One region of the Mesorhizobium sp. M0830 genome, then DNA from elsewhere that is predicted to be linked to it. Evidence: predicted binding sites of a transcription regulator. Region 1 holds the regulator's gene; the other holds the start of a gene.

What was found. Region 1 encodes PhoB, which activates phosphate uptake and scavenging genes when phosphate is short. Its sites were predicted from a motif close to TGTCATNNANCTGTCAT; they were not measured.
Region 2: the regulator PhoB is predicted to act here: its motif matches at 3,366-3,382, upstream of NKI20_RS04735 (esterase-like activity of phytase family protein).

The regions. Positions count from the first base shown of each region.
Region 1 is NZ_JAMYOR010000003.1:177,178-182,236, forward strand. It holds gene pstA (phosphate ABC transporter permease PstA) at 1-763, shown strand, start outside; gene pstB (phosphate ABC transporter ATP-binding protein PstB) at 760-1,563, shown strand; gene phoU (phosphate signaling complex protein PhoU) at 1,589-2,296, shown strand; gene phoB (phosphate regulon transcriptional regulator PhoB) at 2,316-3,005, shown strand; gene eglC (endo-1,3-1,4-beta-glycanase EglC) at 3,537-4,949, shown strand; gene NKI20_RS03600 (type I secretion system permease/ATPase) at 5,014-5,059, shown strand, end outside.
Region 2 is NZ_JAMYOR010000004.1:184,988-190,046, forward strand. It holds gene NKI20_RS04720 (sugar phosphate isomerase/epimerase family protein) at 1-905, opposite strand, end outside; gene NKI20_RS04725 (Gfo/Idh/MocA family protein) at 902-1,933, opposite strand; gene NKI20_RS04730 (LacI family DNA-binding transcriptional regulator) at 2,129-3,154, shown strand; gene NKI20_RS04735 (esterase-like activity of phytase family protein) at 3,496-4,974, shown strand; gene NKI20_RS04740 (L,D-transpeptidase) at 5,029-5,059, opposite strand, start outside.

The DNA of each region.
Region 1 (5,059 bases):
TGCCTGGCTGGCGCTCATCCTCGGCGCGCTGGTCTACAAGGGCGCCGCTGGCCTGTCCCTTGACGTCTTCACGCAGATGACGCCGCCTCCCGGCGACGCCGGCGGCCTGCTCAACGCCATCTATGGCAGCGTGGTCATGACGATCATCGCCGTCATCGTCGGCACGCCGATCGGAGTGCTGGCCGGCACCTACATGGCCGAGTACGGTCGCTTTTCCAGGCTGACCACCGTGGTGCGCTTCATCAACGACATCCTGCTGTCGGCGCCGTCGATCATCATTGGCCTGTTCGTCTACGAACTTATGGTGCGGCCGATGGGGCATTTCTCGGCAATCGCCGGTGCTGTCGCGCTCGCCATCCTCGTCATTCCGGTGGTGGTACGCACCACCGAAGACATGCTCAATTTGGTGCCGAACGCCTTGCGCGAAGCCGGCACCGCGATCGGCGCGCCGCGCTGGGTGGTGATCAAGTCGGTGGCCTACCGCGCCGCGCTATCGGGCATTGTCACCGGCATATTGCTGTCGATCGCCCGTATCTCCGGCGAGACCGCACCACTGCTCTTCACGGCGCTCAACAACCAGTTCTGGTCGAGCAATCTCAACGCGCCGATGGCCAGCCTGCCTGTCACCATCTTCCAGTTCGCTCTCAGCCCTTACGAGGAATGGCAGCAACTGGCCTGGACCGGCGCACTCATCATCACATTGACGGTTCTCGCGCTCAGCATCGTTGCGCGCAGCCTGACCGGACGCAGAGAGGACAAATGAGCCAGATGTTGTCTCCAGACATGACGATCGCTGCCGAGGCCACCGCCAAGGCCAAGATCGAGGTCAAGAACCTCAACTTCTACTACGGCCAGTCGAAGGCGCTGAAGGACATCACTCTGTCCTTGCCGGAGCGCAGCGTCACCGCCTTCATCGGGCCTTCGGGCTGCGGGAAGTCGACGCTGCTGCGCGTCTTCAATCGCATCTACGAGCTCTATCCCAAGCAGACGGCCGAAGGTCAGGTGCTGCTCGACGGCCAGAACGTTCTCGACCGCTCGCAGGACCTCAACCTGCTGCGCACCAAGATCGGCATGGTGTTCCAGAAGCCGACGCCATTTCCGATGTCGATCTACGAAAACATCGCTTTCGGCATCAGGCTCTACGAGAAGCTGAGCAAGTCGGAGATGGACGGCCGCGTCGAGCAGGCGCTGAAGCGCGCGGCACTCTGGACCGAGGTCAAGGACAAGCTCGACGCCAGCGGCCTCAGCCTCTCCGGCGGCCAGCAGCAGCGGCTCTGCATCGCCCGCACCGTGGCGGTGAAGCCGGAAGTCATCCTGCTCGACGAGCCCGCCTCGGCGCTCGACCCGCTGTCGACCGCCAAGATCGAGGAACTGATCGACGAGTTGCAAGCCGACTACACGATCGTCATCGTCACCCACAACATGCAGCAGGCGGCGCGCGTATCGAAGCAGACGGCCTTCATGTATCTGGGCGAGCTGGTCGAGTTCGACCGCACGGAGAGGATCTTCACGTCGCCCCGCGAGAAGCGCACGCAGGACTACATCACCGGCCGCTTCGGCTGAGCTCAGGCATACGAGGAACAGGATAATGAGCGAACATACAGTCGCTTCTTTCGACGAGGATCTCGGTCAGATCAGCAGGCTCATCAGCGACATGGGCGATCTCGCTAGCTCGATGGTCGGCGGTGCGACCAAGGCGCTCTTGAATTCCGACAACGCCTTGGCACAGCGCGTCGTCTCCGACGACGCGATCATGGACGCGCGCCAGCGCGAGCTCGACGACCGTGCCATCACGCTGATCGCCAAGCGGCAGCCGATGGCCGATGATCTGCGCCATGTCGTCGGTTCTATCCGCATGGCCGGCGATCTCGAACGCATCGGCGACCTTGCCAAGAACATCGCCAAGCGTGTCGGCACTGTCGGCCTCAGCGTCACGCCGCGCGACCTTTCGCACTCGATCGATGGAATGGCACAACTGGTGCTGATCCAGGTGCAGGGCGTCATCGAGGAATATGCGGCGCGTGACGCCGCCGCGCTGGCGAAACTGCGTGCCGACGACGAACGCATCGACGTCAAATACACCTCCGTGTTCCGCGAGCTTCTCACCTATATGATGGAAGACCCGCGCAACATCACCGCGTGCACGCATCTTTTGTTCTGCGCCAAGAACCTCGAGCGCATCGGCGACCACGTCACCAACATCGCGGAAAATGCCTATTATGTTTTGACCGGCACCCAGCTGCCGGCCAATCGTCCGAAACAGGACGAGACGACAATGTCCGCGCCCGCGGCATGACGACAGGGGTAACCAGCCGATGATCGCGCCACGCATCATGGTGGTGGAGGACGAGGAGCCGCTAGGCGTGCTGCTCCGCTATAATCTGGAGTCCGAGGGCTATCAGGTCGAGGTCGTGACGCGTGGCGACGAGGCCGAGATCCGGCTGCAGGAGAACGTGCCTGACCTTCTGGTGCTCGACTGGATGGTGCCGGCGGTTTCCGGCATCGAACTCTGCCGGCGCCTGCGAATGCGTCCCGAGACCGAGCGGCTGCCGATCATCATGCTGACCGCGCGCGGCGAGGAGAGCGATCGCGTGCGGGGCCTCTCGACCGGCGCCGACGATTATCTGGTCAAGCCGTTTTCGACACCGGAGTTCATGGCCAGGGTCAAGGCGCTGTTGCGCCGTGCCAAGCCGGAACTGCTGTCCAGCGTGCTGAAGGTCGGCGACATCGTGCTCGATCGAGAATCGCACCGGGTCTATCGCAAGAAGAGCGAGATCCGGCTCGGGCCGACCGAATTCCGCCTGCTCGAATTCATGATGCGCCATCCCGGCCGCGTGTTCTCGCGTAGCCAACTGCTCGACAACGTCTGGGGCGAAACGATCTACATCGACGAACGCACGGTGGACGTGCATGTCGGCCGGCTGCGCAAAGCCGTCAACAACGGCCGCATGCCCGACGTCATCCGCACCATTCGGGGCGCAGGCTACGCGATCAGGGAAGACTAGCCGATAGATCGGAACCAAGGTTCAAATTCGATCAGCAGGTCGTCGCCAATGGCCACGCGATGGCAGACATTCAAGCAGGCGGGATCGAAGTCTAAACTGCCCTTCGCGGGGCTCGGCGCGTAGCTTGACTGGCTGGCGATTGCCCTCCGATCTCCCAATTCGCTTTTCTGCCAGGCTGGCCGCAGGAAGCACGGCCCGTGACACTTTAGTTGGTCACATTGCTATCTTGCCCGCAGACCTCCGATCAAAGTTGCGCGCCTCAAGAAACAATTTGAACTAATATGGCTATGTGCCCGCCAGAGGATGTGGTTTCGCATAAATGCGCAATTTTATTAAAAAAGTTCCTCAGACTAAGAATGAGTTTCTCTCCTCTTTATCGATTGTATGTGCTCCGAATAGTCAATACGATCTTGCATTGGATGACGATTCCGCGGGAACGATCTCGTTCGTTGCAACGTTGCTTTGAAAGCGGTCGCCGGACCTTGCGCCGAACGACTTGATCAGGTCGGGCACTAAGAGGAAGGATTTCTGATGAGCACGGTCTTAAACGCCAAAGGTATTCCTCTTCCCTACACCGGCGCGTCCAGTCATTGGTTCTCGGCAACCGGAGCCGGGGCCGAACTGCATGGCACCTCAGGCAACGACTCGTTCTGGGGAGACACCGGCGTCAATGTCACGATGTATGGTGGCGCCGGCGACGACTACTATCACCTCTATTCCACCAACAATAAGGTGGTCGAAGATCCCGGGGCCGGGATCGACACGATCGACACCTGGATGAGCTACAAGCTCCCCGACAATTTCGAGAACCTGGTCGTTACCGGCGCCAATCGATATGCGTTCGGAAATGCGTTGGACAACATCATCAAGGGCGGGTCGGGTCATCAGACGCTGGATGGCGGCAAGGGAAATGATGTCCTGATCGGCGGTGACGGCGCCGACACTTTCGCCATCTCCAAAGGAAATGGAAGCGATCTTATCTTCGATTTCGGTGCGACCGATGTGGTGCGCCTTAACGGCTATGACTTCACTTCGTTCGATGCCGTCCGTTCGCAGATGGTTCAGGTGGAATCGAACGTGATGCTGAACCTCGGATCTGACGAGATCCTGGTGTTCAAGAATACGACCATCGACAAGTTGCAGCCCACCCAGTTCGAACTGCCGATAGACAAGTCCGGAATGACGCTGTCCTTCGCCGACGAATTCAACACGCTGAGCCTTCGGGACGGGCAGGACGGCACCTGGAATTCCAATTTCTCGTGGGGCGCGCCGAACGGCAGCACATTGAGCAGCAATGGCGAGTTGCAATGGTATATCGACGCCAATTACGGGCCGACGAGTTCCGTCCACCCGTTCAGCGTTGAAAACGGCGTCCTCATCATCACCGCCGCGCAGGCGCCGGAGGACATCAAGCCTCTGATCAACAACTACGAATACACATCGGGGATACTGACGACCCACGACAGCTTCGCGCAAACCTACGGCTATTTCGAAATGCGGGCGGACCTGCCCGAAACGGCCGGAGCCTGGCCGGCCTTCTGGCTGCTTCCGGAAGACGGATCGTGGCCGCCGGAGCTGGACGTCGTCGAAACGCGCGGTCAGGATCCGAACACGCTTTTCATGACAGCGCACACCAATGAGACGGGAGAGCACACGAAGGTTTCGTCCACGGTGAACGTTGCGGACACTGACGGTTTCCACACCTATGGCCTGCTCTGGACAAAGGATGAGCTTGTCTGGACCTATGACGGTGTGAAGGTCGCCCAAGCGGCGACGCCGTCCGACATGCACGACCCCATGTACATACTGGCCAATCTCGCGGTCGGCGGCATTGCCGGCCAGCCTCCTGACCATCTGGCTACTCCAGCGGAGATGAAAATCGACTATATCCACGCCTATACGCTGGACCAACCCTTGGACATGGCAAGCGACCACTCGCTCTAAGCGGCGGCTTCATGTTTGAGGCCATTAGCCGTCAGGGAGCGCGGGGATGATTGGAGAGTCCAGTTTGCAGGCAGTTTTCAGGCGCGCCATCGCCGATGTCGGTGCTTTCT
Region 2 (5,059 bases), on a different contig from region 1:
ACCGGGTTTGGCAGGTAGCTGGCGCCTCCCCGGCATTGCTTCAGATATTCCAGCGCCCGCACCTGCCCGGTGATTTCCAGATCGCCGCGATAGACCGGATCGTGCCAACCCTCGATGTCGATGGCGCCCTTGTAGTCGGCCAGCCGCAATTCGCTGATCACCCGCGTCCAGTCGCTGTCGCCGAAGCCCGGCGTGCGCATCTGGACGAAAGGCAGCCGACCGAACACGCCATGCTCGCGGATGACATCCCAGCGCACCGTCGCGTCCTTGCCGTGGACGTGGAAGATGCGCGGCGCCCATTTGCGGATCTGCGGCATCGGATCGATCAGATAGACAAGCTGGTGGCAGGGCTCCCATTCGAGGCCCAAATTGTCGTTCGGCAATTCGTTGAACATCAGCTCCCAGGCGTCGGGATTGTGGGCAATGTTCCAGTCTCCTTGAGCCCAGTTGCCATCCATCGCGCAATTCTCGAAAGCGATGCGCACGCCCTTGTCGGCGGCGCGCCTGGCCAGCGGTCCCCAGACCTCTTTGAAGCGCGGCAGGCTGTCGGTCAGCGGCTTGCCGCGCAGGCGGCCGGTAAAGCCGCTGACCATCGAGGTGCCGAACAGATGCGCGTTGTCGATCACCGTTTCCCAGGCCTGGAGCACGCCGCGGTCGACATCGCCGCTCTCGAGCGGATTGCCGAATACGCCGAGCGAGGACACGGTGACATCGGCATCGCCGATCGCCTCTCGGATCTGGCCGGCAAGACGCGGCAAGTCCTTGCCGCCCAGCGTCTGCCAGAAGAAGGGCTGGATGCTCTCGAAGCCGAGCGGCAGGATCGCCTTGATGTAGGCCGCCGGGTCGTCGAGGTTGGCCCGCACCATGGTGCCTATCCTGATGTCGAGAAGCGGGTTTAGCGTCATTGTGCGTCCTCTGAGATCGTCACCCGGCGGCCGGTTTCGGCGCTCTCGATGGCGCCAAAAACCATGGCCAGGCTCTTGATGTTGTCGACGCCGCGCGTCTCCGGCTCGGTGCCGGTCTCGATGGCGCGGATGAAATCCTGGATGATGCCGAGATGGCCGCCGACGCGGTCGGCGGGATCGAGCGGCGGCACTTCGATTGGCTGGGTTTTGTCGAAAAGGCCGTCGCGGCCCGGCGCCACGACCTCTGCCTGCAGCACGTCATGGCCGTCCCAAATGAGGCTGCCGCGCTCGGCAACGATGCGCCAGCTGCCCTCCCAGCTCGTGCGGAAACCGGCGCCGCACCATGAGCCGGCATAGGTGAACAGTCTGCCGCCGCCGAGATCGAAGACGGCGCTGGCCGACGATCCCTGCCGGTACCAGGAATTGGCCGGCTCCCATTCCTGGCAATAGACGCCGGCCGGCTCGCCGGCGACCATGTAACGGGCGGCGTCGAAGGTGTGGATCGCCATGTCGAGCAGCAGGACATGGGCCATCTCTTCGCGAAAGCCGCCGAAATGCGGCGCGACGAAGAAGTCGGCATGAATGCTGGTGGCGGCACCAATGGCGCCGGAGTCCAGGAACCTCCGGATGCGCCTGACATCGGCGACATAGCGGCGGTTCTGGACGACGGCATGAACGCGCCCGGCCTGGCGAGCGGCCTTGACGATGGCCCGCGCATTCTCAGGAGTGTCGGCGAGCGGCTTTTCCGTCAAGAGATGGCAATGATGGGCAAAGGCGGAAAGCGCGACTTGTCGCCGGGCGGCGGGAACCACCACGTCGAATACCGCGTCAGGCCGGGTCTGGTCGAGCACGGCGTCGAGATCGGTTCCAATGACGGCACCGGTGAGATCGTATTCGTGCGCCCTCGCTCGCGCCCTGTCGGCGTCGAGGTCGACAAGGCCGACAATGGCGAGCCGGTCGATCTGCCGCGCGGCATCGAGCCAGGCCTTGCTCATGGCTCCGCAACCGACCAGGACGACATTGACCATCCAGTACTCCTCCCTCTCGGTCCCTCCAGACCGATCGTCACGGCATTCACGGCATAGCCGTAAACGTTTTTCCGTAAACGTTTACGAGAACACACCCGAAGGCGTAGAATGTCAATCGGCCGCTCGCGAAAATCGTCTTGTCGTCTTGGCCTTGGCGGCTGCCGGTGCTAGCCAGGCAAGGGGGAGAACAGTCACTTGGCATCCAGCATTCACGACCTTGCCCGTCACCTGAACATTTCGATCGGCACGGTGTCGCGCGCCCTTAACGGCCGTGCCGACGTCAATGCCGACACGCGCCAGCGCGTGCTCGAAGCGGCCAGGACACTCAACTACTCGCCGAACCAATCCGGCCGCAGCTTGCGGCAAGGCGCCACCCATTCGATCGCCTTCATGATGCAGCCGCATCCGGGCGACCAGCAATATGGCGAGCCGTTCTTCATTCCGCTCCTGATCGGGCTGCAGGCGAGGCTCGCCGAAAGCGGGCTCGACCTGATCGTGGTCATGGGCGCTCCCGGCGACTACCAGCAGGAGCGCCTGCGCCGTGTCGTCGAGACGCGCCGGGCCGATGCAGTGGTGCTGGCCTGGACGCGGCGCGAGGACGAGCGCATCGACTATCTCACCCAGGTCGGTTTCCCATTCGCCACGCTCGGGCGCAGCCGCTCCGGAGCCAAGTCCTACCCTTCCCTCGACCTCGATTTCGAAAAGGCCGGAGCCGATGCGGTCGACCGCCTCGTGGCGCGCGGCCACCGCCGCATCGCCGCCATCCGCCCGTCGCTCGACCTCAATTTCGGCTATCTGTTCCTGGCCGGCTACCGCAAGGCTTTGCTGCGGCATGGCATCGAGGTCGACCCCGAGCTGATTGCGTCCGGCTTCATCAACGAGGCCGCCGGCTACGAAGTGACGCCGCAGGTGATGCGCTCCAAGGAACCGCCGACCGCCATCATCTTCAACAATGACGCGATGGCGCTTGGCGGCTGCAAGGCGCTGGCCGAGATGGGCATCAGGCCGGGTCACGACATGGCGGTGACCGTCATCGTCGACACGCCGCTCTGCCGCTACTTCTCGCCGGCGCTGACCGCCTTCCGACCGGCGCTGGAGCCGATGGGACAGCGGCTCGCCGAAATGCTGCTGGCGTCGCTGCCCGCCTTCGCCGGCCCGGCTGGTCCGCGGATCATGCGCGAGGTCTGGCCGCTGGAGCTGGTGGCGCGCGACAGCGATTGATGCTGCGCGGTCCGATAAACGCGTTTCGATCGACCGGCTTCTCGCCCGCCTCGGCCAATTCCATGAATATCCGGGAATGACGGGTCCCGTGCGCGGCCTGCGCATTCGAGATGTCGGTCGTCGACCAGGTCCTGACGAAGTGATCAATTCTTTCCGCCAATCGCATTTTTTTGTCGTCGCGTAGAAAAGACGGCAGGCATGCATCGTGCGCTGTCACGCAAGCATCATGTTCGCGCCGTAGACCGCGGTTCGGGAGCGCGCGACATCATCGATGTTGCACCTCTTTGAGTTTTTCGTCCTGCGCGGCCGCTTCGGCACATCTGTCACAAAGAGGTTCATCCATGAAACACCTGCACCGAACCGCGTCGCTCGGCGTCGCGCTGGCCTTGTTCACCGCCTTGACGCCGGCGCTCGCCGACAGCACCGCGACGATCGGCGGCCTCGTCAACAAGGGACTGGTCGGCGTCGGCCGCATCCCGGCCGCCCAGCGCGACAAGTTCGGCGAGACCTTCGGCTCGGGCTCCGGCATGTCGATCGACACCGCCAGCTGGACACGTGATGCGGGCGGCTACAAAGGCTCGCTCTGGCTGCTGCCGGACCGCGGTTACAATGTCGTCGGCACCACCGACTACCGGCCGCGCCTCAACACTATCGGCATCGAGTTTACCCCGGCAGCACCAGGCACCGCACCGGCTGCCGGCCAGGAGCAGACGGGCGTCAAGGCAACGCTTGCCGACACCATGCTTCTCACCGACGACAAGGGTGCCGATGCCACCGGCCTCGATCCGCTCAACGGCGTGCGCGCGGCAAGCGGCGACATGCCGATCCTGCCGCAGGCCGACAACGGCAAGCTGGCGCTCGACAACGAGGCGATCGCGCGCCTGCCCGACGGCACCATGTTCATCTCGGACGAATACGGCCCCAACATCTACCGGTTCTCCGCCGACGGACATCTGCTGTCGGCGACCCAGCCGCCCGCCGCCCTCGTGCCGATGCGCCACGGCGCGCCGAACTTCGCCTCCGACAATCCCGGCCCGGGTGCGGCCGAGCCCGATCCGAAGGATCCCGATACCGGCCGCCAGAACAACCAGGGCCTCGAAGGCATGGCGATGACGCCCGACGGCAAGTTCCTGATCGCCGTGCTGCAGTCGGCGCCCCGGCAGGATGGCGGCGATTCCGCCTCGACCCGCCAGAACACCAGGGCGCTGGTCTATGACGCTTCCGACCTCGCCCATCTCAAGCTAGCGCATGAGTATGTCGTGCCGCTGCCGGTGTTCAAGGATGCCAAGGGCAAGACCAAGATCGCCGCGCAAAGCGAGATCGTGGCGTTATCGGATCAGGCCTTCCTGATGCTGGCGCGCGACGGCGGCAACGGTCAGGGCGTGAAAGGCGACACCTCGCTGGTGCGCCAGATCTTCGTCGTCGACGTCTCGGCCGCGACCGATATTGCCGGCGGCGCCTTCGATGCCGCCGACAAGCCGCTGGCGCCCAAGGGCGTGCTCGACCCGTCGGTGACGCCGGCAAAACTGACGCCGTTCATCGATATCAACGATAGTGCCGAACTCGGCCGCTTCGGCCTGCATAATGGCGCGCCAAACGACAAGAACAACCTGTCGGAGAAGTGGGAGGCGATGTCGGTGGTCAGCGTGCTCGATCCGAAACTGCCCGACGACTATTTCCTGTTCGTCGCCAACGACAACGACTTCCTCGCCCAGGACGGCTTCCAGGTCGGCGCGCCCTACAAAGCCGAAGACGGTGCCGATGTCGACACCATGTTCCTGGTCTATCAGGTCACGCTGCCGGGTCTGGCCAAGAAGTAACGACAACACAAGGGCGGGCGCGCCGAGCGCGTCCGCCTGAGGGATCGTGACGGCTTACTTCAACATCTCCGCGTCCCTTGGCACG